Regions from separate parts of the Caballeronia sp. LZ035 genome, predicted to be linked through region 2. Evidence: predicted binding sites of a transcription regulator. Region 2 holds the regulator's gene; each other region holds the start of a gene.
What was found. The regulator FliA, encoded in region 2, starts transcription of late flagellar genes. The targets are predictions, from matches to a motif close to CTAAAGTTTNNNNNNNNNNNGCCGNTA.
Positions count from the first base shown of each region.

Region 1 (10,801 bases), on a different contig from region 2:
GTGCGCGACTTCGCGCAGATAGGTGGTCGCGCCGTTGATGGTGCGCACCGGAATGTCGTTCAGGCCCGCGACAGTGGCAGGCGAGCCGTTCATGTTGATCGTGTATTCCTTCGGCCCGATCTTCGCGGTACCCGTGGGCAGGATCAGGTTCTGGGCGTTCACGGCCTGCACGACGTCGGTGGGCGTGAGGCCCTTGGCGAGCAGCGCGCGCGTGTCGAGATCGACGGAAATCACGCGGCTCTTGCCGCCGTACGGGTAAGGCACGGCGGCGCCGGGAATCGTCACGAGCTGCGGACGCAGGAAGTTGAGCGCGGTGTCGTTCAGGTCCTGTTCCGATTGCTTCGGACTGGAGAGGCCAAGCTGGATCACCGGAATGCTCGATGCCGAATAGCTGATGACCAAGGGCGGCGTGGCGCCGGGCGGCATTTGCTTGAGCTGCGCCTGTTCGACCGCGACGGTCTGTGCAATCGCGGTCTGGATGTTGGCCGTGGGTTGCAGGAAGAGCTTGATGATCGCGATGCCTTGCAGCGACTGCGACTCGATGTGCTCGATGTTGTTCACGGTGGTCGTCAAGCTGCGCTCGTTGACTGACGTGATGCGGTTGGCCATGTCCTGCGCGGAGAGGCCGGTGTAATTCCAGATGATGCTGACGACGGGAATGTCGATTTCAGGGAGTACGTCGACTGGCGTCGTCAAGAGGACGAAGGGCGTCGCCAGCAGGATCATGATGGCCATCACGATGAACGTGTAGGGCCGCTTTAGCGCAACGTTGACTATCCACATTGAGTCGTTCGGAAGAGCTTGGAAAGGGCGCGGCGGCGAGCTTGCATGCGGCGCGCGGGACGCAATGACGGACGAGGCGGGCGAAGATCTGCCGTGACGCTATGGTAGTGGCCGCGCGCCAACGACAATGTGGCGTGAATATGGCGCTTCTGTCAGATTAGGCGATTTGAAAGCAAGCGATTGAAAGGGCGCGGTCAGGGCCGAGCGGAGCGCTTGAATGACAGAGGAATAGAGCGGGACATGCGCCGGTTATTTCCGGCAGAGGACAGGCGACGAGACGGCGCGGGAACGCTCGCGTGTGGAGGGAACCGCGCGGTGTCTCGACGTGATGAAGCGCGACTTCGTTACTGGGCGGGTTGCTGCATGGCGGGTTGTCCGGCGGCGGAGGAGCCATCGGTCGATGCACCGTAAGCGCTCGACGATTGCACCTTGGCTTCGGCGGCCTGGATGTTATCGGGGTAGAAGGCATCGCGCTCGGACGGGTTGTAACCCGCCTGTTCGACACGTTGCAGGTCCTGTTTGACCTGGGCGCGGGTCAGTCCGTCGGATTGGGCGAGCGCGGCAAGCGGCGTGGCGGCGAGTGCGAGGATCGCGAAGCGGGTAATCAGTTTCATGGGGGACTCCTCGAGCGTGGTAACGATGAATGCGGTCCATGCCTGCAAGTCATGCACGGCCACGGGCTCATTCTATGTTTTGGGTGGTGACGACATGCTGGCGTTCAAATGGCGCTTTCGTCAGATTGGAATGCGTGTCGTATAGGCGGTGAAGGGGCGTTGAAGGCAGCAGGGTGGTGGTCTGTAAAGCGGGAAGACCGGTGATAGACTCGCCGGCTTGGCGAGGCTGCTCGCACCGGGTTCAATCAAGCATCGCAGCGGGGATCGATAAATTGCCGTTCAATCTGCCGACCACGGCCACCGCGCCGTTCTGTCCTTCCGAAGTCAAAGGCTCCGTAGCCGTGGCGGCCGGTGCGCCGCTCTGGAAGAAGCTGCTGCAATTCGCGGGGCCCGGCTTGCTCATCTCCATCGGCTACATGGATCCGGGGAACTGGGCGACGGATATCGAAGCCGGATCGCGTTATGGCTATGGGCTGTTGTTCGTCGTCGTGTTGTCCAGCCTCGCGGCGATGGTGCTGCAGGTTCTTTCCATGCGGCTCGGCATCGTGACGGGGAAAGATCTCGCGCAGTTGTCGCGCGAACGCTATGCGAAACCCGTGGCGAATGCGCAATGGGTGCTGGCGGAACTGTCGATCATTGCCTGTGATCTGGCCGAAGTGCTGGGCGGTGCGCTCGCGTTTCATTTGCTATTCGGCGTGTCGCTGATCTGGGGCGTCGTGCTGACGGCATTCGACACGCTCATCGTGCTCGGACTGAAGGGCAAGAACTTTCGCGATCTCGAAGCAATCATGCTGGGGCTCATCGCGACAATCGGGATCGGCTATGTGGTGGAGTTGGTGCTCGTGAAGCCGCATTGGCCTTCGGTGGCGGCGGGGCTCGTGCCTTCGATCCATGCATTGAGCCAGCGGGAGCCGCTTTATCTGGCCATCGGCATTCTCGGCGCGACCGTGATGCCGCATAACCTTTATCTGCATTCTTCCATCGTGCAGACGCGGGTGGTCGAGCGGGACCGCTCGAGTCTGCGCTCCGCGATCACGCTTTCACGGCTCGATACCATCGTGTCGCTGATTCTCGCGTTGATGATCAATGCGGCGATTTTGATTCTGGCGGCGTCGGCGTTTCATGCTACCGGGCATACGCAGGTGACGGAGATCGAGGACGCTTATAAGCTGCTTGCGCCGATCGTGGGTACGGGCTTGGCGGCGGTTTTGTTTGCGGTGACGCTGTTCGCTTCCGGGCAGAGTTCGACGTTTACTGGGACCATCGCCGGGCAAGTCATCATGGAAGGGTTCTTGAGGTTCAAGATCCCTTGTTATCAGCGGCGGTTCATTACCCGCGCGCTGGCGTTGATTCCGGCGCTGATCGGGGTTTATTGGCTGGGGAATGGGGCCGTGGGGAAGTTGCTGGTGGCCAGTCAGGTTGTTTTAAGCCTGCAATTGCCGTTCGCGTTGTATCCGCTTATCCGGATGACCAGCGATCGAAGGCTCATGGGAGAGTTCGTCAACGCGCGGTGGATGAAGGCGGTTGCGTGGGGGTTGTTTGTCGTGATCAGCGCCGCGAATGTGTGGCTCGTGGTGCAGACGGTGGGGGAGTGGGTGGGGTGACAATGAGTTTGCTCAAGGGCCCGCGAAGCACACTCCGAACGTGTGCCTCATGCGAGGGCCCGTTGACCAACGCGTTACTTCACCACACTCACCGCCCCATTCGACTTCGCCGCCACCGCTGCCGGAATCGCAGCCTCGACAGGTTGCCCCTGATCGACCGTGGTGCGCCCGCCGTCCTTGAAGAACGCCTGCTCCGCAGCTTTGTTCAACACAAGAATACTGATCCGCCGATTAGTCGGCTCATCGACCACATCCTTGTTCAGCGGCAGCACGTCAGCCAGCCCGCGCACCTGCAGCACCTTGCTTTCCTTCATCCCCCCGGCCACCAGCGCGCGCCGCGCCGCATTCGCGCGTTCGCTCGACAGCTCCCAGTTCGAATACCCGGCCTGACCACCGGAGTAGGGCACCGCATCCGTATGTCCCGCGATCGACACGCGGTTCTCCACGTCGTTCAGCGAAGCCCCGATGTTGGTCAGAATCGTGGTCACATAACCTTCGAGCCTGAAGCTACCGGAAGCAAACATCGGCCGATTGAGCGAATCCACGATTTCGATACGCAAGCCTTCGCTCGTAATCGCAATCCGGATCTGATCCTTGAATGCACGCAACGCCGGGGTCTGCTCGATCAACGCCGTCAGCTTCTGCTTCAGCTGCTGAAGCTTCTGCAGATCCTCCATCGCCACAGCCGCGCGCGCGATGGTCTGCGGCACCGGTTGCGTCTGGCTCTTCTTGCCTTCGCCAGGACGCGTGCTCGACAGATCCTGACCGCCGCCGGTAATCACGCTCGTATGCGTGGACGCGCCGCCATCATTGCCGAACAGCGCCGACAACGGCGTGTTGAAATACTGCTCGATGCCTTCCTTGTCGTACTTCGACGTGGACCCGAGCAGCCACATCAACAGGAAGAACGCCATCATCGCGGTGACGAAGTCGGCGTAGGCGATCTTCCACGCGCCGCCGTGATGCCCATGTCCGTGCGCCTTCTTCTTGCGCTTCACGACCACGGTAGGTGCGAGCACGGACTGCAGCGGATCGCGTGACGGTTTCTCAGCCATGAGAGTGAATTCCTTCTTGCGTGCGCGTGCGGGTTACGAAGCCGACTTCGGCATCTTGGTTGCGCGCACCGCGTCGTCCAGTTCCTTGAAGCTCGGACGGTCCGCCGTGAACAGCACCTTGCGGCCGAACTCGACTGCAACAGTCGGCGCATAGCCGTTCATCGAAGCAAGCAGCACCGACTTCACGCACTGAAACGGCTTTGCCTCAGCGGCGCCCTTTGCATTGAGCAGATCGGCGAGCGGGCCGATGAAGCCGTACGCCAGCAGAATGCCGAGGAACGTGCCGACCAGCGCGCCCGCGATCATCTCGCCCAGAATGGCGGGCGCTGCGCCCACCGAGCCCATCGTGTGCACCACGCCCATCACGGCGGCGACGATACCGAACGCGGGGAGGCCATCGGCCATCTTCTGGATCGCGTTGGCCGCGACCGCGCTTTCGGTGTGATGCGTTTCGAGTTCCTCGTCCATCAGGTCCTGCATCTCGAGCGCGTTGACATTGCCCGCCGACATCATGCGCAGATAGTCGACGATGAAGTCGAGCAGATGATGATCGGCCATCACGTGCTCGTACTTCTGGAACAAGGGGCTGGATTCGGGGGCATCGACGTCGGCTTCGAGGGCCATCATGCCTTCCTTGCGCGCCTTCTGAAGCAGTTCGTACAGCAGCGCGATCAGCGCGACGTACTTCTCCTTCGTATAGCCGCCGCCCTTGAACGCCTTCGGGATGGATTGCAGGGTTTTCTTGAGCGTCGCGGTGGGATTCGACACGACGAATGCGCCGATCGCCGCCCCGAAAATGCACAGCAGCTCGAACGGCTGCACGAGCGCGGCCAGGTGGCCGCCGACGCCGATGAAGCTCCCGATCACCGAGCCGATGACCAACACCCATCCGATGATGACAAACATGATTTCTCCGCAGTTTTCCGCGCGCCGCGGGCCGTGCGTGCTTGCCTGAAGACGCGCACGGCTCGCGACACATTGTTCGCTTATTCTTGGCACTTAACGGCCGGTAAGAAGCGGAAATGAAGGGTGGCCGGTGCAAGTTTTTCTGCGCAAATGTTTGCGGCGTAAATGTTACGTCGCGTGCGATTCGCGTAGCGGGGGCGTCGCGATGACCTGCCAGGTAATGGAACGCGCGCATCCGGTTCGACTAAGATCGTTCGCATGAACTCGACTTTCGCCCCCGCTTTTGCCGATCCGGCGCGCGCCGGCCCGACCGCCACCGTCGGCGCGCTGCTGCGCGAATGGCGCCAGAAACGACGCATGAGCCAGCTCGATCTGGCCGGCGAGGCCGATGTTTCCACGCGGCACCTGAGCTTCGTCGAGTCGGGGCGCGCGCTGCCGAGCCGGGACATGGTGATGCGTCTCGCCGAACAGCTCGACGTGCCGCTGCGCGAGCGCAATACGCTCCTGATGGCGGCAGGCTACGCGCCGATGTATCGCGAGCGCGCACTGGCCGATCCGCACATGGCCAGCGCGCGCCGCGCCGTCGAACTGGTGCTCAAGGGGCACGAGCCGTTTCCCGCGCTTGCCATTGACCGCCACTGGAACATCGTCGCAGCCAACGCGGCGCTGCCGCCACTGATCGGATCCGCCGACGCCGCCCTGCTGACGCCGCCGGTCAACGCGCTGCGCCTCTCGATGCACCCGCGCGGCCTTGCCGGCGTCATCGACAACTGGACCGAGTGGCGCGCGCATCTGCTCGCGCGGCTGCATCGGCAGGTCGAGGTGTCGGGCGATCCGGTGTTGATTGCGTTGCACGCTGAACTCGAGGCCTATCCGGCGCCGGCGCACGCTCATGCGCCACAGCCCACGCGCCACGAACCCGATCCGGTGGTCGTCCCGCTGCGCCTGCGCACGCCGCATGGCATGCTGTCGTTCTTCAGCACGACCACAGTGTTCGGCACGCCAGTCGACATCACCTTGTCTGAACTCGCGATCGAAGCCCTGTTTCCCGCCGACGACGCCACCGCCGCCGTTCTCGGCCGGCTTGCCGAAGCACGACGCTAAGCTTGCGCCGGCGCGCACGGGCTTACAGAATGGAACCTAGTGCGGGCAAGCGGATCAATGAGAGGAAGGCAGGCTGTGCAACCCGAGCCTGGTGAGCTTTTGTCCAACCAACGCGGAAGATAGCGATGATTCAAACATTCGAGCAAGTGATCGGCGGGCAAAGCATGCAGTTCTGCGCAAGCATTGCGGACGGCGGCGGCCCGCCGCGCGTCATTATCAGCCGGGCAGATTCGGCGGAGTCGCTGGTGATCGTTCAGGCCGAGGGCATCATCGGCACGATCAAGGCGGAAGTGGAAGCGCCCGCGTCGCTGGTGGCCGATGCCGTTCGCAAGGCCCAGCAGGAGGCGCTCATCGAGCGCGCACTCGAAACCGGGGCCGTGCAGACCACGAGTCTCTAGGCTTCACGGCAGCCAACTTCACACGGATAAGCCCGCGCAGTTCGTCGAACCGCGAGGGCTTTGTTTTGTAATGCTGGAGACGCCAGGCGCTACAAACGCGGCTCGCCGTTCTTCGGATCGGCGGGCACCATCGGCGTGGCGGAATCCGGGCCGTCGGGCATGTCCGGATCGTCGGGGTTCGGCGCCGCGTCCGGATCGAACAATTCGTCGGGATCCGGCTCGTACGGCTCTTCGGGGGAACGGGGCAGCGTCGACATCAGCTTCTCCTTGAGGGTAGATGGCTTCATGCTCCAGGGCAGCTTGCTTTCGATCCTGTCCGCCCTGAGCGTCTTGCTTGATCGTTGCAACAGGCGTACCCGCTGACCGGTACGTCTCAATGACTGCGTTCAATCAGCAGTTTCGGAAAGTGCGTTACGCGCGCGTTCTGACGGATGGTCCTTGTCCGTCTCCGACGGATTGCTCACCTGACGCGCAACCAGCGCCGCGCCGAGCAGGATCGCGACGGACAGGCCGGCCGACCAGCGCACGGCATCGACGATATGCGCCGCGCCCGCTGCGCCGTCCCCGTGACCCGCGAGCGCGCCGAACGCCGCGACCCCGATCGCCCCCGCCGCCTGTCGCGCCGTGTTGAGCACCGCCGATGCCGTCCCCGCGCGCTGCTGGCCGACGGTGCCGAGCAAGGCGGTCGTCATGGCGGGCACCGCGAGCCCCATGCCGGAGGGAATCAGCAGGAACGGCACGAGCAGGGCGGCCGTGGGCGTGTGCGCATCGACGAAACAGAGCGCGGCGAAACCGGCGGCGTCGAGCAGCGCGCCCGCGATCATCGGACCGCGCGAGCCGAAGCGCGCGACCACCGGTCCGCTCGCCAGGTTCGAGATGAGGAATCCGCCCGTCAGCGGCAGGAACGCCAGGCCCGTTTGCAGCGGCGTATGGCCGAGCACGCGTTGCAGGTACAGGCTCAGAATGAACACCGTTCCATAGTAGGTGAGATTCACGCCGATACCGAAGACCACCGCTGCGCTGAAGGTGCGCTCGGCGAACAGCGAGAGCGGCAGCATCGGCGACGCGCTTCTGCGTTCGATCGCGACGAATCCGCCGCCCGCCGCCAGCGCGAGCAAAAGTCCGCCCCACACGAGCGGATGGGCGATCCCGAGCGGCCGCCATTCGATCACCGCGCCCACCAGCGCCGCCAGCGCCACGATGGCGAGCGTCTGGCCCGGCAGGTCCAGACCGCGCGCATTCGCGTCCTTCGGCCGCGTGGCCCGCACCCACAGCATCGTCGCCACGATGCCCGCCGCGCAGACCGGCAGATTCACCCAGAAGATGCTGCGCCAGCCGAAGGCCGCGATCAGCACACCGCCGACGATCGGCCCCGACGCAATCGACACCGCGCCCGCCGCCGTCCAGAGCCCGACCGCGCGGGCGCGCAGCCGCTGATCGTGGCCGCACGCCGCATTGAGCAAGGCCAGCGAGTTCGGCAGCATCGCCGCGGCGCCGACGCCCTGCGCGGCGCGCGCGGCGATCAGTTGCGGCGCATCGACGGAAAAGGCGCACGCGAGCGACGCCAGCCCGAACAGCAGCAGTCCGCCGAGAAACATGCGTCGCGCGCCGAAGCGGTCGCCGAGCGATCCGGCCGAGAGCATCAGCGCGGAAAATGCGAGCGCGTAGCTGTCGACGGTCCATTGCAGGCTCGCGACGCTCGCGCCCAGATCGCGGCCAATGCTCGCCAGCGCGACATTGACGATGGACACGTCCAGTTGCGACACGACAAAACCGACGCTGGTCGCGGTCACGACGAGCTTTTGTCGCCCGGACAGGTGCGTGGAGGAAGAGGAAAGGTTCGAGTTCATGCCGCTTATCGTAGGCGCGTGGCGCGTTCGATGTTTCGGCCTGGCCTGAAACGTGAAAATCCAGGCGTAAAAATGGCGCACTGCGTCAGCAGGTGCGCCATTTTTTCGAGTAAAGCCCTAACTTAACGCGCGTGCTTGATGAACAGCGTCGTCAGCGCGCCCACCACGCACAGCGCGGCGACATACCAGACCGGCGCGAGCGGGCTCGACTTCATGAACAGCGAAACGACGATCGGCGTCAATCCGCCGAACACCGCATACGCGACGTTGTACGAAAACGAAATACCCGAGAAGCGTACGGCGGCGGGGAACGACTTGACCATCACGAACGGAATCGCGCCGATCACGCCGACGAAAAAGCCCGCGACCGAATACCACGGCAGGAGCGCGGAGGCATCGACGGCGACTTCGCGGAACAGCATCCAGTACGACACCGCCAGTGCCAGGCCGCCGATGAAAATGGTCTTGCCCGCGCCGATCCGCCCCGCGATCGCGCCGGCCAGCACGCAGCCGATCGTCAGGAACAGCGTCGCGGCGCAGTTCGCCACCAGGACCGTCGCCGGCGCGAGGTGGAATTGCTTCTGCAACAGCGTCGGCGTCATCAGGATCACGACGACGATCGCCGCCGACAGCATCCACGTGAGCAGCATCGAGACGATCACGGCGCGGCCGTGGTCGCGGATCACGGCCTTGAGCGGCAGCTCCGCCGCGAGCGACTTGCGCAGCTTGAGTTCGGCGAAAACCGGCGTTTCGTGCAGCCAGCGGCGCAGATAGACCGAGCAGAGCCCGAACAGGCCGCCCAGCAGGAACGGCAGGCGCCAGCCGAAATTGGCGACATCGGCCGGCGTGAACGCCTTGTTGATGCCGGTCGCGATCAGCGAACCGAGCAGGATCCCCGCCGTCAGGCCGGCCGTCAGCGTGCCGCATGCATAGCCGATGTGCCGCGCCGGCACGTGTTCCGACACGAACACCCATGCGCCCGGCACTTCACCGCCCACCGCCGCGCCCTGCATCACGCGGAACAGGAGCAGCAGGACCGGCGCCATCAGGCCGATCGACGCATACGTGGGCAGCAGGCCCATCAGCAGCGTCGGCACCGACATGAGCAGCACGGAGAGCGTGAACATGCGCTTGCGTCCGAGCAGGTCGCCGAAGTGCGCCATGACGATCCCGCCCAGCGGACGCGCCAGATAACCCGCCGCGAAGATGCCGAAAGTCTGCAATTGGCGCAGCCAGTCAGGAATGGCCGGCGGAAAGAACAGCTGGCCGATCACCGGTGCGAAGAACACGAAGATGATGAAGTCATAAAACTCGAGCGCGCCGCCGAGCGCGGCGAGCGTGAGCGTCTTGTAGTCGCCACGCGTGAGGGCGCGGCTGGCCGCGCGCGGGGCGTCGGACAGAGGTGTTGCCTGCATCGAAAGAAAACCCGTGAGTGAAAAGACCACGCGTGACGCGCGGGCAGGGCGAGGCTGTGCCCGATGCGGGAGGGGTCGGGTGCGCCGGATGGGCGCGCGGCGGATCCGGGTGTGGAAGACGCCGATGACCGGACAGGCGCGGAGTCGAGAGCCGCCGCCCGTCCATCCGCGCTGCGGGAAGCGACGGAGAGCCGCGGCGCAGCTTGCTACGCGACGTCTCGGTAAAACGGCGGAAGCGGGGACTGAAAAGCCAGACGCGCGATGTTACAGGATGCACGCGACTGAAAAAACGAAATGCCGTTCTATTTTTTGCAGAGGTTGCGCGCATAAGACGGCACGAGACTGTCCTCATGGTCGGACACATGCATTGACAATTCAGACGAGTCCGATGGGAAAGCGGCGCGTGCTTGCCCAGAATGCCGAGTTCGAAGCGCCCGTCTCCTCCCTTCGACGAGACGCCCGGCGGATGCCCTTACCCGCGCATCCGCTCCATGTCCCTTGGACTCATCAGGTAAGACACCATGCGCGTCGCCGTTCTGCAAACCGATCCGAGTTATCGAAATCTCGTCAGCGACGTCGTCAAGCGACTCGGCCATACCTGCGTGACTTTTGGCGACGGCCTCGTGCTGTCTAAAGCCCTGTCGCGCTCCACGGTCGATCTGCTGATCCTCGACTGGAATTCCACCGGCCTGTGCGGGCTGGATCTGCTCAAATCCGTGCGCTCCAGTTTCGGCGAGCGCGTGCCCGTGCTGTTCGCCACGCCGGACGGCGCCGAGCACAACGTCGTGTGCGCGCTCACCGCCGGCGCGGACGATTACGTCGTCTATCCCATCCGTCCCGGCGAACTCGGTGCGCGTATCGAGGCACTGCTGCGGCGCGCCTATCCGACCACGTCGAACGCCTGCCTCGAAATCGGCCCGTATCGGTTCGACGCCCGCCAGCAGATCGTCACGGTGCGCGGCAAGCCGGTGCAGTTGAGCGGCACGCAATTCCGGCTGGCGCAGTTGTTCTTCTCGAACATCGGCCGCGTGCTGTCGCGCGATCACATCTTCGCGATGGTCTGGGGACGCGA
Region 1 is NZ_JARUXS010000004.1:1,016,152-1,026,952, forward strand. Features, by position in the region: gene QCE88_RS35060 (efflux RND transporter permease subunit) at 1-783, opposite strand, end outside; gene QCE88_RS35065 (DUF4148 domain-containing protein) at 1,128-1,397, opposite strand; gene QCE88_RS35070 (Nramp family divalent metal transporter) at 1,670-3,001, shown strand; gene motB (flagellar motor protein MotB) at 3,076-4,056, opposite strand; gene motA (flagellar motor stator protein MotA) at 4,090-4,962, opposite strand; gene QCE88_RS35085 (helix-turn-helix transcriptional regulator) at 5,221-6,066, shown strand; gene QCE88_RS35090 (hypothetical protein) at 6,192-6,464, shown strand; gene QCE88_RS35095 (hypothetical protein) at 6,554-6,721, opposite strand; gene QCE88_RS35100 (MFS transporter) at 6,851-8,314, opposite strand; gene QCE88_RS35105 (MFS transporter) at 8,437-9,729, opposite strand; gene QCE88_RS35110 (response regulator transcription factor) at 10,251-10,801, shown strand, end outside.
Region 1: the regulator FliA is predicted to act here: its motif matches at 5,057-5,083, upstream of motA (flagellar motor stator protein MotA).

Region 2 (10,801 bases):
ACGCAGGCGCGCCGAAACACATCCAGACAACGCCGTATTGCTCCTCGCTGACGAAGGTCGTCGCACAGGCTCGTTTCGGCGGACGCAGTGCGGGATTCGACGGGATATGCAGACACTGCCCCTCGATGTCATATCGCCAGCCGTGATACGGACACGTGATCCAGTCGCGCGTTACCGAGCCGAGCGACAGTTGCGCCCCGCGATGCGGACAGTAGTCGCGCCACACATGCGCTGCACCGAGACTGTCCCGCCACACGACGATGCGCTCATCCGCGACGAGGAATCCTCGCGCCTTGCCCTCCGGCACGTCTTCACTGTTGCAGACCGCCAGCCATTCGCCTTGCAGGGAAGAAGCGTTGTTGTGCATTGTCATCAGCCGTAAGCAGGAAGACAGGGAAGATTCGCAAGACCGCGTTCGCCCCAACCCAACCTGCAGCGAAATCGCAAAAAGTAGCAGAATAGCGGGTCGCGCGACGGTGCAACCCGATGCAACGCTTTCACACCGCCTCCCGCGACGGGGCCGCACATACGAGACAGCAACACACCATAACAGCAAGAAATCACCATCCAGGGGTTCATATGGAGCAGGCGCATCAACCGGCACGCCGGATCCAGGCTTTTATCGGGTCCGGGCACCGGAGTCCCGAACGGGAGCAGGCCACGCTTCGGGTCTGGATGGGCGCTGCGGTGCTGCTCGCGTATGGCCTGTTCGAGTGGTGGCGCCCGTCACACGATGCCTCGATGGTCGTGCGGCTCGTCGCCCTCTATGTGTCCTACGGTGCCCTGACGCTGTTCGTCGTGAGCCGTGCGAGCGCCATGTCCTTGACGCGCCTCACGCTTACGACCATCGCCGATCAAGCCTTGCTCGGACTCGCGCTCGCGGCCGGCGGCGCCAGCGCGCTGCCGCTCATCTGGGTGATGTTCTGGTTCCTGATCGGTTCGGGATGCCGGTATGGCAAGCGCACGCTCGCGGTGTCCTGTGCGACGGCGCTCATCGTGGTGATCGCGCTCGGTCTCGTACAACCGTGGTGGCATGCCAACCTGCCGGTCGCGATCGGCCTGGGATTGAGCGTGCTGGGGGCATCGGTGTATCTGAGCGTGCTGGTCGACCGGCTGGGCAAGCTCAATCTGGATCTCGCGCGCCAGGCATCCACCGATCCGCTCACGGGCTTGTCGAATCGCTATGCGCTGGAGAAGATCGTCAACCGGGCGATGACCGCGCCACCCGCCGGCCATGACGGCGATGACGCGACGGCCCTGCTGCTGATCGACCTGGACGGTTTCAAGGAAGTGAACGACACCTACGGGCACGCTGTCGGCGACGTGCTGCTGCAATCGTTCGCGCATCAGCTCGAGACGCGCCTGCGCAGGACCGACACCATCGCCCGGCTCGGCGGCGACGAATTCGTGGTGCTCGCCCACCAGATGCGCGACCGGTCGGCAGTGCTCGCCGTGGCCGACAGCATCCATTCGGCGCTAGCCGCCATCACGTCGGTGCAGGAACGGACGGTATCGGTATCGGCGAGCATCGGCGCCTGCCTGCTGTCCGGCGCGACGATCGCGCGCCAGTCCGACATGAATACCGTGCTGCGCGCCGCCGACCGCGCGATGTATCGCGCGAAGAGTCTGGGCGCCGGCAAGACCGTGTTCGCCGAAACCCACGACTTCGAAACCAGCTAGAAAAATGGCCCGCATCGCTGCGGGCCATCGGTGTCGAACGTCAAGCATCAAACGTCGAGCATCACGCCTCGGCGCCGGTCCAGGCCTGCTCGCGCAGCTTCGTGCGCAGACGCGCCACGGCCTGGCTGTGCAGCTGGCACACGCGCGACTCGCTCACTTCCATCACCGCGCCGATCTCGCGCAGGTTCAGGCCGCGCTCGTAGTACAGGCTCATCAGCAGCTTCTCGCGTTCCGGCAGCCGGTCGATGGCTTCGATCAGCGCGCCGCGCAGGCTGTCGTCCATCAGCGCGGACAGCGGATCCGAACGGTCGACGCAGTAGCGGTCGAGGAACGGCTCGTCATCGGCGGAACGGTCGAAGTCTTCGTAATAGATCAACTGCGCGCCGTGCAGATCCTGGAGCATCGACTGGTACTCGTCGAGCGGCATCTTCATGTGCTCGGCAATCTCCGTCTCGCTCGCAGAACGGCCGAGGTTCTGCTCGACCTTGTGCACCGCCGATTCCACCTCGCGCGACGTCTTTCGCATGCTGCGCGGCAGCCAGTCGTTGGCGCGCAGCTCGTCGAGCATGGCGCCGCGAATCCGCTGGCTCGCATACGTTTCGAACTGCGCGCCCTGATCTTCCTTGTAGCGGCCGGCCGCATCCAACAAGCCGATCATGCCGGCCTGGATGAGATCGTCGAGATCGACGCTCGCCGGCATCTTGGCGACGAGTTGAAGCCCCAGCCGGCGAACGAGCGGTGCATATTTCGTCAGCGTTTCGGACTGTGAGAGTTTGCCTTGGGCGTTATACATCTTGGTCACCTATCTTGATCACATCGACGCCGTACTGCTCATGGCCAGTTCGTGAAGCGCGGTCGCACGATGCGCCGTCTCCCGCCCGCCCTGCTCAGAGTCGCCAACCGGAATTCGCGCGTCCGCCTGGCCGTTCACCGCACGCGCATACGGCGCGGGGCGCATCGGCCAGTGGAGGAGCTCCGCCGCAATCGCGCGGTAGTCGCGTGCCGCGGCCGTGGCCGGGAACGCTTCGACTGCGCAGCGTGAGAGTTCCTTTGCCCGAGCGACGCGCGCATCCTCGGACACATATCCCGCCTGCACCAGCGACACAGCCAGATACCGGCTGGCGACGCCCGACAGGTTGTCGAACGCGACCGCCGCATCGGCCGGGTTCTGCACGTGATTGATCAGCACGCGGAACTGGCCGATCGCATGGGCGTAGTGCAGACGCTTCATGCACGCATACGCCTCGGTGATCGCCGACGCGGCCACCCGCGTCACAACGAGAAAGTCATGCGCCTGCGCCGCGAGCGACGAGAGCGCGCCATACCGGTCCATCTGCGCGTCGATCAGCACGATGTCCGCCGGACCGTCCAGCAACGCGCGGCATTGCGCGGCATCGTGGCTGATGCGTTCGTCACGCGGCGCCGCGAGCAGCGAGAAACCGAACGGCGTGCGCCCGGCAGCTTCCGCGAGCGTGCTGCGGCCGGTCATCACGGCAGCGGCCGCGCCCGCATCTTCGATGCCGGCGAGCCGACTGGCCGAAGCCGAATTGCGGTGCTCGTCGATCACGAGCACGTCCTTGCCATGCACCGACAGCGCCGCGCCGAGGTTCACCACCGTCGACGTGCAGCCGATTCCCGCCGGGCCGCCCACGACCGCCACCACCCGCGAGCCGGCTCGCGTGAGGAGCCGTCGCAGACCTTCTGCCTGGTCGAGCACGAACTTATCCAAAGTGCACCCCATGCATGTCGGTCGACGCACGCGCGGACAGCGCGGAGAGCAGCGCGGGCACTTCGTCGTCGCTCGGCACGAACGGCGAACCGTCGCGCGGAATGCAGAACGCGCTCTTGATGAGAAAACGCTTGCTCGCGACGTACAGGTTCTCCGGCACTTTCTGGCCGGTCGAGACGTAATGCACCGGCAGCTTGTAGCGGATCACCGTGTCGAGCACGCCGCCGAGATTGGTGGCTTCGTCGAGTTTGGTCAGGATGCAGCCCGCGAGCGGCGGCTGGTCCGGCGCGCTCTTGTAGGCCTGCACGACTTCGTTCAACGTATCGCCGTGGCTCGTCGCGTTGAGCAGCAGGATGCGCTGCACCGGATGGCCCGCGCCGCACAGCATCGCGATCTGGTCGGAGACCATGCGGTCACGCTGGCTCATGCCGATCGTGTCGATCAGCACGATGTGTTTGTTGCGCAGTTCGGACAGTGCCAGTTGCAGGTCGGCGGCGTCCTTCACCGCATGCACCGACACGCCCAGGATCTTGCCGAAGATGCGCAGTTGCTCGTGCGCGCCGATCCGGTAGCTGTCGGTCGTGAGCAGCGCAACCTTGCTGGCGCCGAAGCGCATCACGCAGCGCGCCGCGAGCTTCGCCGTGGTGGTCGTCTTGCCGACGCCCGTCGGGCCCATCAGCGCGAACACACCGCCGCGCTCCATCAGCGCGTCTTCACTGTCCATCACCGGAATGTTGCTTTCGAGGACTTGCTGCACCCATTCGAGCGCGCCTTCGACGCTTTCCATCTCCGGCATGTTGTCCATCACCATGCGCACGAGTTGCGCCGAGAAACCGGCGGAGAACAGACGCTTGGTCAGCGCGCCGCCCGTCGGGTTGCGACGCTGGCGCTCGCTCCACATCAGGCCGGCGAAGTGCTCTTCCATCATCTCGCGCATCGACGAGAGTTCGTTCATCACCGTGTCGTTGACGACCTGCTGCATGCGCGCCCGGATCGCTTCCGTCACGACCGCCGCCGCATTCGCGGGCAAGCCTTCGAAGACGCTTTCCGGCGTGGCGGGCGCGGCGCTCGGCGCCGGCGTCTCGGCGTGCGGCGCGCTCGTGTTGATCTTGTGCGCGGCGCGCCGGGCAGCGACCTGCGCGGCTTCGCGCGCCCAGTCGGGGGTGTCGATCTTCTGCTGCGCAGCGGGCTGCTTGACCGGCTGCGTCGCTTCGGCTCGCACCGACTGCTGCTGACGCAGTGCGTACCTGGCAACTTCCGTTTCGTCCGACTCGACCGGCGCCTGCGACAGCGTCGTCACCGGCACGCCCATGCCGCGTGCAATCGCCGCCGACGGCGTAAGCGGGCGGTTCGACGGCAGCGACGCCTGTTGGGCCAGGCGCTTCGCGTGCTCGATCAGCCACGGGTTGGTGTCGGCCATTGTGCGGGACGTGTCGTCGGTGGAGGACGCGAAGTCGTCTTCGTCGTCGGCATTTGCGCCGAACACGGAGGAGAACACGTCGCCGTTCACGTAGGGATTCGTGGCTGCCTGCTGTTTCACCGGAATCGCTGCCGCCGCGGCGGCCAGTGCCGCGCGTGACGCGCCGCCCGAACGCACCGCCTGCTCCTTCGCGGCGGGCGAGATCGAAGCGATATCGCTGTCCGCCACCCCGACGATTTCGACCGAACCGTCGTCCAGCGTGCGATTCGACAACACCACGGCATCGGGACCGAGCGTTTCACGAACCTGGCGCAATGCGTCACGGCTGTTCGCGCCGATGAATTTACGAATGTTCAAACTTGCCCCCGATGAGGTGTGATACGGCGATCGTTGCGAGCGAACCGGTCTGCCTGCTTGCCGGTCCCGCTTTTCAGTGAAGCCATTATTGCGAAGTTCCCCTTGGGTCCATCGCTGGATAAAGGGTGGGAAAAAGGGGTATTTCGGCTGATGGACACCTCGGCGCTTCAAGACAGCCCGCCCGCCGCCGGCAAATATTCCCGGACGGCGTGTGGCCGAAGCCGCGCCCGGACGCGTAAGCTGGAGGGCACGTCGCTCACCGTCCGGCTCCTCTCCGGCATCGCACCGAGGCGTTTCCGGACACTTCAAGGAGACTTCATCGCATGACGTCCGCCGCTTCCGCTGCTTCTCCCGCTTCTCCCGCTTCTCCCGCTTCGCCCGAAAGCCAGACGACCGGCGCTCGTCTCGTCGTCGATGCGCTCGTCCATCACGGCGTCGAGCGCGTGTTCTGCGTGCCCGGAGAGAGCTTCCTCGCGGTGCTCGATGCGCTGCACGACGAGACGGCGCAGATCCAGACCATCGTCTGCCGGCACGAGGCCGGCGCGGCGAACATGGCGGAGGCGGTCGGCAAGCTGACGGGACGTCCAGGCGTGGCGATCGTCACGCGCGGGCCGGGCGCGACGCACGCGTCGATCGGCGTACACACCGCGTTTCAGGATTCGACGCCGATGCTGCTGCTCATCGGCCAGTGCGCGCGCGATCACATGGACCGCGAGGCCTTCCAGGAGATCGACTACCGGCGCATGTTCGGGCAGATGGCGAAGTGGGTCGCGCAGGTCGACGACCCGCGCCGCGTGCCGGAATATCTGAGTCACGCGTTTCACGTCGCGACGGCGGGCCGTCCCGGACCGGTCGTGCTCGCGCTGCCGGAAGACATGCTGACGGAGACGCTTGCCGCCATTCCCCCGCTGCCGCGCTACCAGCGCGTGGCGGCCGCGCCCGCGCCGGCCCAGATGGAGCGCCTGCGCGAGTTGCTCGGCAACGCCCGGAAGCCGTTCGTGATCGCGGGCGGCAGCGGCTGGACGGAAGCAGCCACGCAGGACTTCGCGCGCTTCGTCGAGCAATGGCAGTTGCCGGCGGGCTGCGCATTCCGCTATCAGGACACGCTGTCGAACGAGCATCCGAACTACGCCGGCGATGTCGGTCTCGGCATCAACCCGGCGCTCGCCGCGCGCGTGCGCGACGCCGACGTGCTCTTCGTGCTCGGCCCGCGCATGGGCGAATCGACGACGGGCGGTTATGCGCTGCTCGACATCCCGAAGCCGAAACAGACGCTGATCCATGTACATCAGGGCGCGGAGGAACTCGGGCGCGTCTATCACGCGGATTTGCCGATCGTCTCGGGCATGCCGGAAATCGCGGCGATGCTTGCCGCACTGCCGCCGCCGCGTTCCATCGCGTGGGCCGGCGAGGCAGAAGCGGCACACGCCGCGTATCTCGAATGGCGCGAGCCGCGCCCGATGCTCGGCGATGTCCAGCTCGGCGAGATCATGCGCCACCTCGCCCAGACCCTTCCCGCCGACGCCATTCTCACCAACGGCGCCGGCAACTATGCGACGTGGCTGCATCGGCATTATTCGTATCGGCAGTTTCGCTCGCAGGTCGCGCCCACCAGCGGCGCAATGGGCTACGGCGTGCCCGCCGCGATCGCCGCGAAGTCGCTGTATCCGGAGCGCACGGTGATCGCCTTCGCGGGCGACGGCTGCTTCATGATGTCGAGCCACGAGCTGGCGACGGCCATGCAATATGCATTGCCGGTGATTTTCATCGTCGTGAACAACGGCCAGTACGGGACGATCCGCATGCATCAGGAACGGCACTATCCGAACCGCGTGCACGGAACGGGACTGACGAACCCGGACTTCGCCGCCTACGCGCGGGCGTTCGGCGCACACGGCGAATGCGTCGAGACGACCAGCCAGTTCATGCCCGCGTTCGAGCGCGCGCAGCGTTCCGGCCTGCCTGCCGTGATCGAAATCCGCATTCCGGCGGAACAGAGCACGCCCGGCGCGACGCTCGAACACATTCGCCAGCAAGGCAAGCGTTAGCGGACAAACTTTCAGTCTGCTTGCGGTGCGCTCCCGGTGGCGCTAGAGTAGCCCGTCCAAAACCACCGGGAGTAAGTCATGCTGAAGATTCTGGCGTTGTCGTTGGCAATGGGATTGTCGGGTGCGGCGTTCGCGAAGGCGGATTGCACGGCGCATCCAAAAAGCGAATGGATGAAGGAGTCCGACGCGAAGGCGAAGCTCGAGGGCGAAGGCTACAAGATCCGCAAGTTCAAGGTCGATGGCAACTGCTACGAGATCTACGGCCACGACAAGAACGGCAAGAAGGTCGAGATCTATTACGACACGAAGACGCTCGCGGTCGTGAAGTCGGAAGTGGAATAAGCGTCCTGTCTCCGCCCGTGACCAGGCCCACGAAAGTCTGGGACATCTGGGTGCGGCTCACGCACTGGGCCGTCGCGGGCATCGTCCTCTGGAATCTGTTCGGTCCGACCGACTCCACTCACCGGCTGCTCGGATATGGCGCGGCGGGACTGGTTGCCGCACGCTTCGTGTGGGGCTTCATTGGGTCCCGGCACGCGCGCTTCTCGGCTTGGTGGCCCACGCGCACGCATCTCGTCGAGTATCTGCGTTCGCTGGCTGCCGGCCAGCCGATGCACCATCTTTCGCACAATCCGCTCGGCGCGTTGATGGCGCTCACGCTGTGGTGCCTGGTTCTCGCGCTCGCGCTATCCGGCTGGATCATGCGGCTCGACGCCTTCTGGGGCGAAGACTGGCCGCAGGAGATTCACAGTTGGCTCGCGGTCGCGATTGAAGTCTGCGTCTGCGTGCATGTCCTTGCTGCCGTGCTGATGAGTGTGTGGACGCGGGAGAATCTCATCGGGGCGATGCTGACGGGCAACAAGCGGAGCAACAAGCGCGGTCCCGAAAAAGAAAAAGCCCCGTGACCTGAATCACGGGGCTTTCACTCGAAACATCAACCTCAAAAACGGGCGTGCTTACTTCCCGCCCACGCTTTGCAGCGTCGTCCACTTCCCGCCGACAACCTTGTACAGCGTGATGCCGCCGTTCTTCAGATCGCCCTTCGAGTCGTATTGCAGGTGCTTCGCCGTCACGCCCTGCATGTCGGTCTTCGCGAGGAACGGCAGGTACTTGGCCGGATCCGTCGAGTTGGCCGCCTTCATCGCGGTGAACATTGCCATTGCGCCGTCGTAGGCGTACGGCGAGTAGGTCTGCACGTCTTCGTTGAAGCGCTTCTTGTACTTCGCTTCGTAGGCCGCGCCGCCCGGCATTTCGTCCATCGGCAGGCCGGCGAGCGAGGCCACCGTGCCGTCGGCCGCATCGCCCGAGATCTTGATGAAGGTGTCGGTCTTCACCATTTCGCCGGCCATCAGCGGCGCGCGCAGGCCGAGCGTCTTCATTTGCTTGACCATCGGACCGGCTTGCGAATCCGCGCCGCCGTAGTACACGAGGTCCGGATTCATCGACTTGATCTTGGTCAGGATGGCCTTGAAGTCCACGGCCTTGTCGTTCGTGAATTCACGGTCGACGATCGTGCCGCCGGCCGCCTTCGCCGCCTTCTCGAACTGGTCGGCAAGACCTTGGCCATACGCCGTGCGGTCATCGACGATCGCAATCTTCTTGACCTTCAGATTCTTCACCGCGAACTCACCCGCGACCGAACCCTGCTGCGTGTCCGAGGTCATCATGCGGAACGCCGTCTTGAAGCCCTGCGTGGTGTACTCCGGCGCCGTCGCCATGGCGATCTCGGGAATGCCCGCGTTCGCGTAGATGCGCGAAGCCGGGATCGTCGTGCCCGAGTTGAAGTGGCCCAGCATGCCCTTGATGCCGTCGTCCACGAGGCGCTGCGCGACCGTCGTGCCGGTGCGCGGGTCGGCCTGGTCGTCAGCGGATTCCAGCACGATGCGAACCGGCTTGCCGCCGATCACCGGCTTCGTCGCGTTGAAATCTTCCACCGCGAGCGTGATGCCGTTCTGCATGTCCTTGCCGTAGTGCGCCTGGGCGCCCGTCAGCGGACCCGCGTAACCCACCTTCACGTCTTCCGCCGTTTGCGCGGCTGCCGTCCCCGCGAACAGGCCGGCGAGCGTCATGGCTGCCGCCAGCTTGGTCATCGTGTGCTTCATAGCTTCTCCTGGTTCCAGTGTGGATGGCAGCGCGTGCCGGGATCACCGTGCCTGCTGCCGCTTGTTTGAATGTTCCTGATCCGAGCGTCCGAGGGGTAACTCAGCCGATCGTCATCAAATTGGCATTGCCGCCTGCCGCCGCCGTGTTCACGCTCACCGAGCGTTCCGTCAGCAGACGTTCGAGCGCATAGTCTTCGCCGTCGTGGCCCGCGTCGGCGAACGCTCCCGCTGCCACGCCCTGCACCGATACGATCGGTCCCGGGCGCTTAGCAACTTCCTTCACGAGCGACAGCAGTTCATCGCTGTCACCTTCGAACAGCACGGCGTCGAAGTCCTCGGCCGCCTTGCGGACCTGCGCATACGGCTTGAGCGCCGCCGGCAGCGACGCCGCCAGTTGCTCGCCCGCCGATCCGCTGAACAACGCACGATTGCCGGTCGCGAGCACCGCCGCCAACTGCGCGCGCGCGCCGCTCTGGGTCGCCGCCACGCACAGCACCGTGCCGCGCGCGCCGAGCGTGTAGGTATTGCGCTCGCCGGTCGGGCCGGTCAGCACCGCCGTCGCGCCCGCCATCACGTGCTGCAGATAACCGTCGCAACGCGCGGCCGTGTGCGGATCGCGCTCGCCGATCGCCCAGTCGCGCAACGCGGTGAGCGCCGCAGCCGGCGTGTCCTTCGTCGCAGCAGGATCAACGGTCAGCGCGCTTTCCAGCGACTTCGGCAAACCGCCCGGACGCTTGGCCAGCAGGCGTTGCAGATACAGCGCGCCACCCGCCTTCGGACCCGTTCCCGACAGACCTTCGCCACCGAACGGCTGCACGCCCACCACGGCGCCGATCACATTGCGGTTCACGTAGATGTTGCCCACGTGCGCCCGCGAAATGACATGCGCGATGGTTTCGTCGATTCGCGTATGAATGCCGAGCGTCAGGCCATAGCCGGTCGCGCGAATTTGGTCGAGGAGTTTATCAAGGTTCGATCGGCGGTAGCGAACCACATGGAGCACCGGGCCGAACACTTCGCGCTTCAGCTCGTCGATGTTCTCCAGTTCGATCAGCGTCGGCGGCACGAAGGTGCCTTGCGCGCAGTGATCCGGCATCGGCAGCTGCACGACGTTGCGGCCTTTCTCGCGCATCGCGACGACGTGGGCGTCGATGCCGCGCTTCGCGTCCGTGTCGATGACCGGGCCAACGTCCGCCGACAGCCGGTCCGGATTGCCCACCGCCAGTTGATTCATCGCGCCGGTGAGCATTTCGAGCGTGCGGTCGGCGACGTCGTCCTGCAGGCACAGCACGCGCAGCGCCGAACAGCGCTGGCCGGCCGAGTCGAACGACGACTGCAGCACGTCCGCCACGACCTGCTCCGCGAGCGCCGACGAATCGACGATCATCGCGTTCTGTCCGCCGGTCTCGGCGATCAGCGGAATCGGGCGGCCGTCCGGATCGAGGCGCTCGGAGAGCGTCTTGTT
Region 2 is NZ_JARUXS010000001.1:152,055-162,855, forward strand. Features, by position in the region: gene QCE88_RS00755 (aromatic ring-hydroxylating dioxygenase subunit alpha) at 1-367, opposite strand, end outside; gene QCE88_RS00760 (GGDEF domain-containing protein) at 580-1,680, shown strand; gene QCE88_RS00765 (RNA polymerase sigma factor FliA) at 1,742-2,473, opposite strand; gene QCE88_RS00770 (MinD/ParA family protein) at 2,492-3,409, opposite strand; gene flhF (flagellar biosynthesis protein FlhF) at 3,402-5,186, opposite strand; gene QCE88_RS00780 (thiamine pyrophosphate-binding protein) at 5,510-7,234, shown strand; gene QCE88_RS00785 (PepSY domain-containing protein) at 7,313-7,576, shown strand; gene QCE88_RS00790 (cytochrome b/b6 domain-containing protein) at 7,594-8,139, shown strand; gene QCE88_RS00795 (branched-chain amino acid ABC transporter substrate-binding protein) at 8,191-9,336, opposite strand; gene putA (trifunctional transcriptional regulator/proline dehydrogenase/L-glutamate gamma-semialdehyde dehydrogenase) at 9,437-10,801, opposite strand, start outside.

Region 3 (10,801 bases), 300 kb from region 2:
GCGTCGCCGGGTGACTCACAGGACTGAGCGCCGGACTGAGCAAAATGCAAAACGGGCGGCTGGTGTGATCCAGCCGCCCGTCGTTCCTTATTGGTCTCCCGCACGCGGATCACGCGCGTGCTTAGCCGCGATGTCCCCAGTTGTTGCCATAGCCACGATGATCCCAGCCGGTGCGATTCCAGTGGCCCTGGTCGCGGCCGTCATGCCAGCGCGGCGCTTCATGACGGTAGTACGGCGCGCGGTAGGCGGGCGCAGCCGGGCGGACATAAACGGGAGCCGGGGCCACATAAGCGGGCGCGCCGAGCGACACGCCGATGTGCAGATCGCTGTGAGCCTGAGCTGCGCCGACTGCACCCATGGCAAGACCGGCGGCGACGAGCATGTGAGTGACGATGCGCTTCATTGTGTTTCTCCTTGAAGGCGACGTGTATGTCGCATGAGTCCAATGTACGGGCGCAGCGTCTTACACGCTTCGACGACTTGTTACCGTATGCAAGGACGAAGTAAGGAGAAAAGAAACGCGGTGATTCGGACCGCATCCGTGTTAGCCCCGTCAAATGGGCTTCACGCGCATGCGGTCTGCAGCAGGAACTTAACGGCGCGACAAATCATAAGCATGCTTCGTAATTCGGCATTACATTTGTCGCGCCGGTTTAATCATTCGACGCCGATTAGCGTCTCAAAAGCTCGGCAACATCTCGGCAAACAGCCCGTCATTCGGCCTCGCGGGCCGTCTCTGCCAGAGGAAAACCCACCGTGCCCGGGCCGCTGTGAACCTTTAGAGGGTCTTCACGGGATGCCTGACGCGTGAGCGAGGGATAGACCAGCCCTGCGATGATCGCGCCGACGATAGGCGCAATCCAGAACAGCCACAACTGATCCAGCGCCCAGCCGCCGACGAAGAACGCCTGGCTCGTCGAGCGTGCGGGATTGACCGACGTATTGGTCACCGGAATCGACGCCAGGTGGATCAGTGTCAGGCAGAGGCCGATGGCGAGCGGCGCGAAGCCCTTCGGCGCCCGTTCGTCGGTAGCGCCGAGGATCACGAACACGAAGAAGAAGGTCATGGCGATCTCGCAGATCAGCGCGGCGACCATCGTGAAATGTCCCGGCGAATGCTCGCCGAAGCCGTTGGCAGCAAAGCCGCTCAGCGTGAAATCGAAACTCGGGTTGCCGATGGCGATCAGGTAAAGAACCCACGCCCCCAAGGTCGCGCCGATCACCTGGGCAACGATATACGGCACGAGATCGCGCACCGGGAAACGCCCCGCCGTTGCCAGGCCGATGCTTACCGCCGGATTCAGGTGGCAACCGGACACGTGGCCGATCGCATAAGCCATGGTCAGCACCGTGAGACCGAATGCCAGCGCGACACCGGCGAATCCGATGCCCGACTCGGGGAAGGCGGCGGCGAGCACGGCGCTTCCACAGCCGCCCAGGATCAGCCAGAACGTGCCGAAGATTTCGGCCCCGAGACGTTTCGATAAATTCATGTTTCCGCCTTCCTGAAATGTGAATTGCCGCTGTTTCGAAACGCGCACTTAATGAGCGCGTCGAGCGCAGTTTAAGCGCGCTTTCTTTTGCAAATTGTAAAAATTGATTGATAAATCGGCGAATTCACCACGTCATGAAGAATTTTAGGATTGTTCGGCCGAGCGCTTGGCAACAAACAACGGACGAAAAAAAACCGCCCAAAAGGGCGGTTTTTGCTGCGGTCACCGAAGACCGCAAAGGTGGCAACGCTGCTTAGCCGACGGCGACCTGACGCAGCACCGGGCGCTTGGCGGCCTGAAGCATCGCGGTGTAGCTGTCGACGTAATTCTGCGCCATCGTCTGCGAACTGAAGCGGCGTTCGAACTGTGCGCGAATCTCGGTGCGCGAGAGTTCGTCCAGACGCTGCAACGCACCCACGGCGCCCTGCACGTCCTCACAGATGAAGCCGGTCACGCCATGGTCAATCACCTCGGGCACCGAACCGCGATTGAACGCGATCACCGGCGTGCCGCAGGCCATCGCTTCGATCATCACCAGACCGAACGGCTCGTTCCAGTCGATCGGGAACAGCAGGGCCTTCGCGCCCGACAGGAACTCGGGCTTCTGCGCCTCATTGATCTCCCCGATGAACTCGACATTCGCCTGCGACAGCAGCGGCTCGATCGTGCTCTTGAAATATTCCTGGTCGACCTTGTCCACCTTGGCGGCAATCTTCAGCGGCAGGCCGCTTTGCGCCGCGATCTTGATGGCCAGATCGGCACGCTTTTCCGGGCAGATACGGCCAAGGAACGCCAGGTATTCCGGCTTCTTGTGCGGCTGCGGCGTCAGCAGTTCGTTCGGCAGACCGTGATACACGGTGTTTAGCCAGTTGGCCTGCGGCAGCGGTCCGCGTTGATTGTCGGAGATGGAAATCACGTTCGCCTTCGTGAACGTGTTGAAGATCGGCTGCAGTTCCGGCAGGTCGAGACGGCCATGCAGCGTCGTCACGAACGGGGTATCCAGTTGCGTGAACAGCGGGAACGGCATGTAGTCGAGGTGGAAATGCAGCACGTCGAACTCGTGCGCGCGGCGGCGGACGGTTTCGAGCAGCAGCATGTGCGGCGCGAGCGCGTCGCGGATCGTCGGATCCAGACGCAGAGCGCGCGGCCATGCGGCTTCCAGGGTCGCCTTGGTTTGCGAATCGCCGCTGGCGAACAAGGTGACGTCGTGGCCAAGATCGACGAGTGCGTCGGTCAGGTAGGACACCACCCGCTCAGTGCCGCCGTAGAACTTCGGGGGTACTGCTTCGTGCAACGGTGCAATTTGTGCGATTCGCATAACGTGACTCTCCTGTTTCGGGCAGAGCGGGCGCTTTCGCGTCAGGCTCAGGACCCATGCCGGTTAAGGCGATTTGAGGCATCGCAGTCACGCTCCGGTCGAGCGCTCAACACATGCCATTTCGGGCGGGCCGCGCAGGTAAGACGCCGCCCGAGATCGGCCCGGGGATGAAGATTACATCGCGACCGGGTTATCCCTTACTGCTCATTATCGGGATCGAGAGCGGCATTTCACGTCATTTTTCAATCGCTTATCGTTGTTACAGCACGAAACAAACGCTGTTACGAAGTCAGAAATTGCAGTGTTGTCAGCAATGTAGACGAATCACACATCCGGAAAAATGACCGCGCGGCAGTGTATAGCACGGCGCGTTCCCGAGCACCGAACCGGACTTTCGACTGACGCTGGCATGCCTTCACACCGCATAAACTTGTTGAACCTCCATTAAGTCAGACGAATAGCTGCCGATATCCGGTTCTTGCATCCACGGGTGCGCGACGACCCGTTTTCGCGCCGTGTAGGAAAAATTCCTACACGAAACCTCCTTGAAATCCTGCGATGCTTCGGACACGTTCTCCGACAGCCGCGCCTTCGAGCATCGGCGACAATCGTCTGGCACAAGAGAACACGTGCGGGGCCGGTTTCGCCGCGTCTGTCGCGAACCGAGCAAACGTTCCCCCGCCGGCCTGACCAGCCACGTAACGATTCGGGGAAAAAGATGACGAACAGCGCTACGAGTACGCTCGTGGAAATCCGCGAGGTGAATCTGTCGTATGTGCTTCTCGCCCAGCGTCTTCTGCAGGAAGACCGCGTCTCGGCGATGTACCGGCTCGGCCTGTCCGAGCAGGTGGCACAGGTGCTGTCCTCGCTCACGCTCGCCCAGGCCGTGAAGGTGGCGTCGTCGAGCCATCTGCTGTGCCGCTTCCGTTTCGACGACCACACCATTCTTTCGTCGCTGGCCGACAAGGACAAGAGCGCGGCGCTCACGCAGGCGCACGCGGCGATCCTGCTGGCCGACAGTCCCGTCGCGCAGATCGGCTGACGCACGAAGCGAACGGCCGATGGCGACCCGAAGCGTAGTGGCGGAAGTCCGCGAGATCACGCTCGCGATCGAACTGATCGAGCTCGGCGCGCGCCTGCAACTGCTCGAAGCGGAGACGAGCCTGTCGCGCGACCGGCTCATCAAGCTCTACAAGGAGCTGAAGGGCGCATCGCCGCCGAAGGGCATGCTGCCGTTCTCGACCGACTGGTTCATGACCTGGCAGCCGAACATCCATTCGTCGCTGTTCCACGGCATCTATCGTTTCATCGACGAACACGGCGGCGCCGACGGCACGCAGAGCACGATCCAGGCGATCGTGAAGAGTTACCGGCTCTATCTCGAACACGCCGCTCTATATGGCGACGAACCCGTGCTCTCGCTCACGCGCGCATGGACGCTGGTCCGCTATTTCGAGTCCGGCATGCTCCAGACCAACGCGTGCACCCGCTGCGGCGGACGTTTCGTCGCGCATGCGTACGAACTGCGCGCGGGCTATGTCTGCGGACTGTGCCAGCCGCCGTCACGTGCCGGCAAGACGCGCAAGACGCAGGCAGCGGCCGCCTTGGCGGAGCCCCCGCGGAGCCTTGCGGCCTGACGCCGCACGCGCCCGAAGCCGTTCTGCGGCGTGGGTTTCAACGTTTGCCGGCGGCTCGGACGCGCCATCAAAGTTTTCCAGTCGAGTGCCGTAAACCACCTAACGGCGGTCTTACCGCATCAAAAACGTGAGGACTCGACTGTGCTGATTCTTGTTGGAGCGCTCGTGACATTGCTGTCCGTGTTCGGCGGCTATGCCATCGAAGGCGGACACCTCGGCGCGCTGATGCAGCCGGTCGAGATCCTGATGATCGCGGGCGCGGGCGTCGGCGCATTCATCCTCGGCAACAACGTCAAGACCATCAAGGCGACCATCCAGGTCATCCCGACGCTCTTCAAGGGCGCGAAGTACAACAAGGGCATGTACATGGAGCTGATGGGCCTGCTCTACGTGCTGCTCGCGAAGGCCCGCAAGGAAGGCACACTCGCGCTCGAGGGCGACATCGAGGATCCGTCCAAGAGCCCGGTCTTCAGCCAGTACCCGCAGATTCTCGCGGATCACCACGTCGTCGAATTCCTGACCGACTATCTGCGTCTCATGGTCAGCGGCAACATGAATGCGTTCGAGATCGAAAGCCTCATGGACGAGGAAATCGAAACGCATCACGTCGAGGGCGAAGCGCCCGCGCACGCGCTGACCAAGGTCGGCGACGCGATGCCGGCGTTCGGCATCGTCGCGGCCGTGATGGGCGTGGTGCACACCATGGCCTCGGCCGATCAGCCGCCCGCCATCCTCGGCGAGATGATCGCGCAGGCGCTGGTCGGCACCTTCCTCGGCATTCTCCTTTCATACGGTTTCATCGGGCCGCTCGCCAACGTGGCCGAGCAGCGCGTGGCCGAGCAGACCAAGATGTTCCAGTGCATCAAGGTCACGATCCTCGCGAGCCTGAACGGCTACGCGCCCGCGATCGCGGTGGAGTTCGGCCGCAAGGTGCTGTTCTCGACCGAACGTCCGTCGTTCTCCGAACTCGAGGAACACGTGCGCCGGGTCAAGGCGAAGTGATGCGACGCTTTGCGCACGATCCATCGGTCAGGACTCAGCCATGAGCAACGACAGCGAACGTCCCATTTTCATCAAGCGCGTCGTCGGCAAGAGTGCCAAGGGTCATCACGGCGGCGCCTGGAAACTCGCTTACGCGGACTTCATGACCGCGATGATGGCGTTCTTCCTGCTCATGTGGCTGCTTTCCTCGACCTCGCCGGTGCAGCGCCGCGGCATCGCGGAATACTTCAACATGCCGCTCAAGGCGGCGATGGTCGGCGGCAAGACCGTCGGCATGGACAACAGCATCCTGATGGGCGGCGGCCGCGATATCTCCAGCGAGGAGCCGGGCGCCGCGCGCCGCTCGGAAGGCAGCACGCGGCTTGCGCAGCGCGCGTCGTCCACGACCGACGAGGAACTGCTCAAGGCCGCGCAAGGCGAACTCGAACGCCGCGAGCAGGCCCGTCTGCACGATCTCCAGGTCAAGCTGATGGCCGCCATCGAAGCCAATCCGACCTTGCGCCAGTTCAAGCAGCAGATCCGCATCGAGGCGACGCAGCAGGGCTTGCGCATCGAGATCGTCGATACGCAGAAGCGCCCGATGTTCGCGCTCTCCAGCAACGCCGTGCAGCCCTACATGCGCGACATCCTGCGCGAGATCGGCCGGACGCTGAACGACGTGCCGAACCGCATCGTCGTGCAGGGCCATACCGACGCCGTGAAATACGCGGGCGGCGAGAAGGGCTACAGCAACTGGGAGCTGTCGGCGGACCGGGCTAACGCGTCGCGTCGCGAGCTGGTCGCGGGCGGCATGGACGAAGTCAAGGTGATGCGCGTGCTGGGCCTCGCGTCCACACAGAATCTGAACAAGAAGGATCCGTTCGATCCGGAGAACCGGCGCATCAGTGTCATCGTGCTCAATCACAAGACGGAACTGGCGATGCTGCGCGACGACGGCGGCGCGGGCGCGACGCTCGACAACGGCACGGACGCGAACGGCGCACCGGCGACGCTCGGGCAACTGATTCCCGGCATCAGGGCGAAGAGCGCGACGCATTGAGCGCATGAGCCCGCGAAACAGCAGCCCTTAAAAAAACAGCCTCAAGACCGGACCCGTTTCGACCGTCATCCCGGCAACGGCAAGAGACAAACATGATCAAGAACATTCTGGCAATCGATGACTCGGCCGCGATGCGGCAAATCATCTCGGCGACGCTGGCGGTGGCCGGCTACGAAGTGACGGTTGCCTCCGACGGCGACGAAGGGCTGGAATGGGCGCTCGCCGAGCGCTTCGATCTCGTCCTGACCGACCATCACATGCCAGGCAAGAGCGGGCTCGATCTCATCATGGCCTTGCGCGCGAACCCCGCGTACCGCGCAACGCCGATCCTGGTGCTGACGACTGAAGACGGCGAACCGTTCAAGAACGCGGCGCGCAGCGCGGGCGCGACGGGCTGGATCGAGAAGCCGCTCGACCCGGACCTGCTGACCGAACTGGTCGCCGCGCTTTCGGAAGACGCGCAGCACTGAAAACGTCGCAAAAAACAGCATTGAAATGCGCGCAGCACGGCGCCGATTGAACAGCATTCCAGCGGTGACTCAAGCATGACACTCGACATTACCCAGTTCTATCAGACGTTCTTCGACGAAGCCGATGAACTGCTCGCGCAGATGGAGCAACTGCTGCTCGTTCTCGACATCGCGAATCCGGATCCGGAAGACCTCGCGGCGATTTTCCGCGCGGCGCATTCCATCAAGGGCGGCGCGGCGACCTTCGGCTTCACCGCGCTCACCGAAACCACGCACATTCTCGAATCGCTGCTGGACCGCGCGCGCAACAACGAACTCGTCCTGCGCCGCGACATGATCGACACATTCCTGGCGACCAAAGACGTGCTCTCCGATCAGCTCGCCGCCTATCGCGCGAGCGAGGAGCCGGGTGCCGCCGCGGCGGCCGCAATCTGCGCAAAGCTCGAACGCCTGAAGACCGAGAGCGCGGACGCCGCCGTGGCGCCGGTGGCAGCGCGCGTCGAGCCGCCCGCGCTGCCGGGCGCCGGGCACATCGAGGCCGCGGCGCCGCTCGCGCCGGCCTACGACGGCCCGAACGCACCGCCCGCGCACGTGCTCGCGCAGGCCATGGACATTCTCGAAGACGACGGCAACTGGGACGGCGCGTTCGAACTCGCCGACAGCAGCAACGCCGTCACGCATGCAGGATCCGTCGCTGAAGCGACGCCGGGACACACCGGCGCGCCGCGCGCGGAAGTTGGACCCCACCTGAAAATTACGCTACGGGGGGTGGGCGAGAAGGACCTGACGACTCTGATCGAGGAGTTGGGGAATCTGGGAAGCATCGTCGGGGAACAGAAGGCGGATGCCGAGTACGTCGTATGGCTCGACTCGGACGTTCCCGCCGACGACATCGTCGCCGTGTGCTGCTTCGTGATCGATGAAACACAGATCACGATCGGCCGGGGCGACGGCGCGGCGCAAGCCATCGAGGCGCAGCCGGCAACGGCCGCGCCGCAAGCGATGCAACCCACGCTACAGGAAGAGCAGAAGCAATCGCAGGCGCAACCGCCTGCATCCGTGGACGCTCACGAAGCAGTACAACAAGAAGCGGCAACGGCGGCGGGACAGCCCGCCGCCCAGCCGTCCAGGCCCGCAACGGGCGACGCCGAGAAAAAGGCGCGGCCGCAAGCCGCCGCATCGGCGGAAGGCAGCTCGATTCGCGTCGGCGTGGAGAAGGTCGATCAGCTCATCAACCTGGTGGGCGAACTCGTGATTACGCAGGCCATGCTCGCGGAAACCACCAGCACCTTCGATCCCGCTCTGCACGACCGTCTGTTCAACGGCATGGCACAGCTCGAACGCAACGCGCGCGATCTGCAAGAAGCCGTCATGTCCATCCGCATGATGCCGATGGACTATGTATTCAGCCGCTTCCCGCGTCTCGTGCGTGACATTGCCGGCAAGCTCGGCAAGGAAGTGGAACTCGTCACGTTCGGTCAGGCGACCGAACTCGACAAGAGCCTGATCGAACGCATCATCGATCCGCTCACGCACCTCGTGCGCAACTCGCTCGACCATGGCATCGAAACCATGGAAGCGCGCCGTGCGGCGGGCAAGTCCGCAACCGGCCAGCTCGTGCTGTCGGCGGCGCATCACGGCGGCAACATCGTGATCGAAGTAAGCGACGACGGCGCCGGCCTGCGCCGCGACAAGATTCTCGCGAAGGCGCAGAAGCAGGGCATGCAGGTGTCCGAGTCGATGAGCGACGAGGAAGTCTGGCAACTCATCTTCATGCCGGGCTTCTCGACCGCAGAACAAGTGACGGACATCTCCGGGCGCGGCGTCGGCATGGATGTGGTCAAGCGCAACATCCAGTCGATGGGCGGTCACGTCGAGATCAGCTCGCGCCAGGGCGCGGGCACGACGACGAAGATCGTGCTGCCGCTCACGCTCGCGATCCTCGACGGCATGTCGGTCAAGGTCGGCAACGAGATCTTCATCCTGCCGCTCAACTTCGTGATGGAGTCACTGCAGCCGGTGGCCGAGGACATCTACACGGTCGCCAACGGCGAGCGCGTGGTGCGCGTGCGCGGCGAATACCTGCCGCTGGTCGCGCTGCACGGTGTCTTCGATGTCGAAGGCGCGCGCACCGAACCGACCCAGGGCATCGTCACCATCATGCAGACGGAAGGGCGCCGCTTCGCGATGCTCATCGACGAACTCGTCGGCCAGCAGCAGGTGGTGGTCAAGAACCTCGAAACGAATTACCGCAAGGTGCACGGCATTTCCGCGGCGACCATTCTGGGCGACGGCAGCGTTGCGCTGATCGTCGACGTGGCCGCGCTCAATCGCGAGTCGCGCGTCCAGCACGGCGCGCACGCACATTAACCCTACCCGATCAGACGAAAGACACAGGGAGCTCTCGTGGCAGACATTCAATCGATCAACGCAGCGCCGTCGAGCGCCACGCGCCGCGACGCGCAACAGGCCGAAGCCGCCGGACAGGAATTCCTCGTCTTCACGCTCGGCGCCGAGGAATACGGCATCGACATCCTCAAGGTGCAGGAGATCCGCGGCTACGACAACGTCACGCGCATCGCCAATGCGCCCGGCTTCATCAAGGGCGTGATCAACCTGCGCGGCATCATCGTGCCGATCGTCGACATGCGCATCAAGTTCAACCTCGGCCGGGTCGACTATGACAACCAGACCGTCGTGATCATCCTGAACGTCGCGCATCGCGTGGTCGGCATGGTGGTGGACGGCGTGTCCGACGTGCTCACGCTCTCGCCCGAACAAGTGATGCCCGCGCCGGAATTCGGCGGCACGCTGGCCACCGAATACCTGACGGGCCTCGGCACCGTCGAAGGCCGCATGCTCATTTTGATGGACATCGAGAAGCTCATGACGAGCCGCGAGATGGAATTGATCGACGCCGTCGGCGCGTGAAACGGTTTAGCCAAGCAGGAACGAAGCCATGCTGAAGAAGTTGTCGATCCGCACGACGCTCACGCTCGTCGGCCTCCTGTTCGCCGGCTGTGCGGCGGTGATCGGCGCGCTCGCGCTCACTGGTCTCAACGCCGCAAGCTCCGCGCTCACGTCGCTCGCGCAACAGGACATGACCGCGATGCGCGCGCTGTCCGAAACCTCGTCGTATCTGCTGCGCTCGCGCATCACGCTCGACCGCGTGCGGTCGCTCGCCGAAGCGGGCAACGATGCGGAAGCGCAAAAGGCAATCGAGCGCGGCCAGTATCTGCTCGGGAAAAGCAACGAGAACTGGAAGCTCTATCTCGACACGTCGAAGCCGACGCTGCCGAAGGACATCCTCGACGCGCTCGTCACGCAACACGACGCGCTGCTCAAGACGGGCGTGGAGCCGGAGTTCGCCGCGATTCGCGCGAAAGACATGGCCGCGTATCACGCGATCGCCGACACGAAGATCAGCCCGATGTTCGTCGCCTTCGACCAGGCTGTGACCACCGCCGTCGCCGCGCAACAGGATCATGCCGAAAACGCGCGTGCGAGCACGGCGTCGCATGTCGCCGCGCTCAACGTGATGATCGGCGCGGTGCTCGCGCTGGCGGTGCTGATGTTGATCGGCACGCGCATGGCGCTGGCGAGCCTGATCGTCAAGCCGATCAACGAGGCCGTCGAGCACTTCGACCGCATCTCGAACGGTGACCTCACACATACCGCGCACAGCGACCAGGGCAATGAGATCGGCCGCCTGTTTGCGGGCATCGAACGCATGCGCGGCAACCTGACCACGATGGTGGGCGCGGTGCATCGCGGCGCGGAATCGATCGACGTCGGCGCGCACGAGATCGCGAGCGGCAACACGGATCTGTCGCAACGCACGG
Region 3 is NZ_JARUXS010000001.1:454,575-465,375, forward strand. Features, by position in the region: gene QCE88_RS02155 (Cof-type HAD-IIB family hydrolase) at 1-27, shown strand, start outside; gene QCE88_RS02160 (hypothetical protein) at 122-403, opposite strand; gene aqpZ (aquaporin Z) at 714-1,493, opposite strand; gene QCE88_RS02170 (glycosyltransferase family 4 protein) at 1,747-2,811, opposite strand; gene flhD (flagellar transcriptional regulator FlhD) at 3,530-3,853, shown strand; gene flhC (flagellar transcriptional regulator FlhC) at 3,873-4,448, shown strand; gene motA (flagellar motor stator protein MotA) at 4,590-5,450, shown strand; gene motB (flagellar motor protein MotB) at 5,491-6,489, shown strand; gene QCE88_RS02195 (response regulator) at 6,582-6,959, shown strand; gene cheA (chemotaxis protein CheA) at 7,035-9,329, shown strand; gene cheW (chemotaxis protein CheW) at 9,366-9,890, shown strand; gene QCE88_RS02210 (methyl-accepting chemotaxis protein) at 9,919-10,801, shown strand, end outside.
Region 3: the regulator FliA is predicted to act here: its motif matches at 4,516-4,542, upstream of motA (flagellar motor stator protein MotA).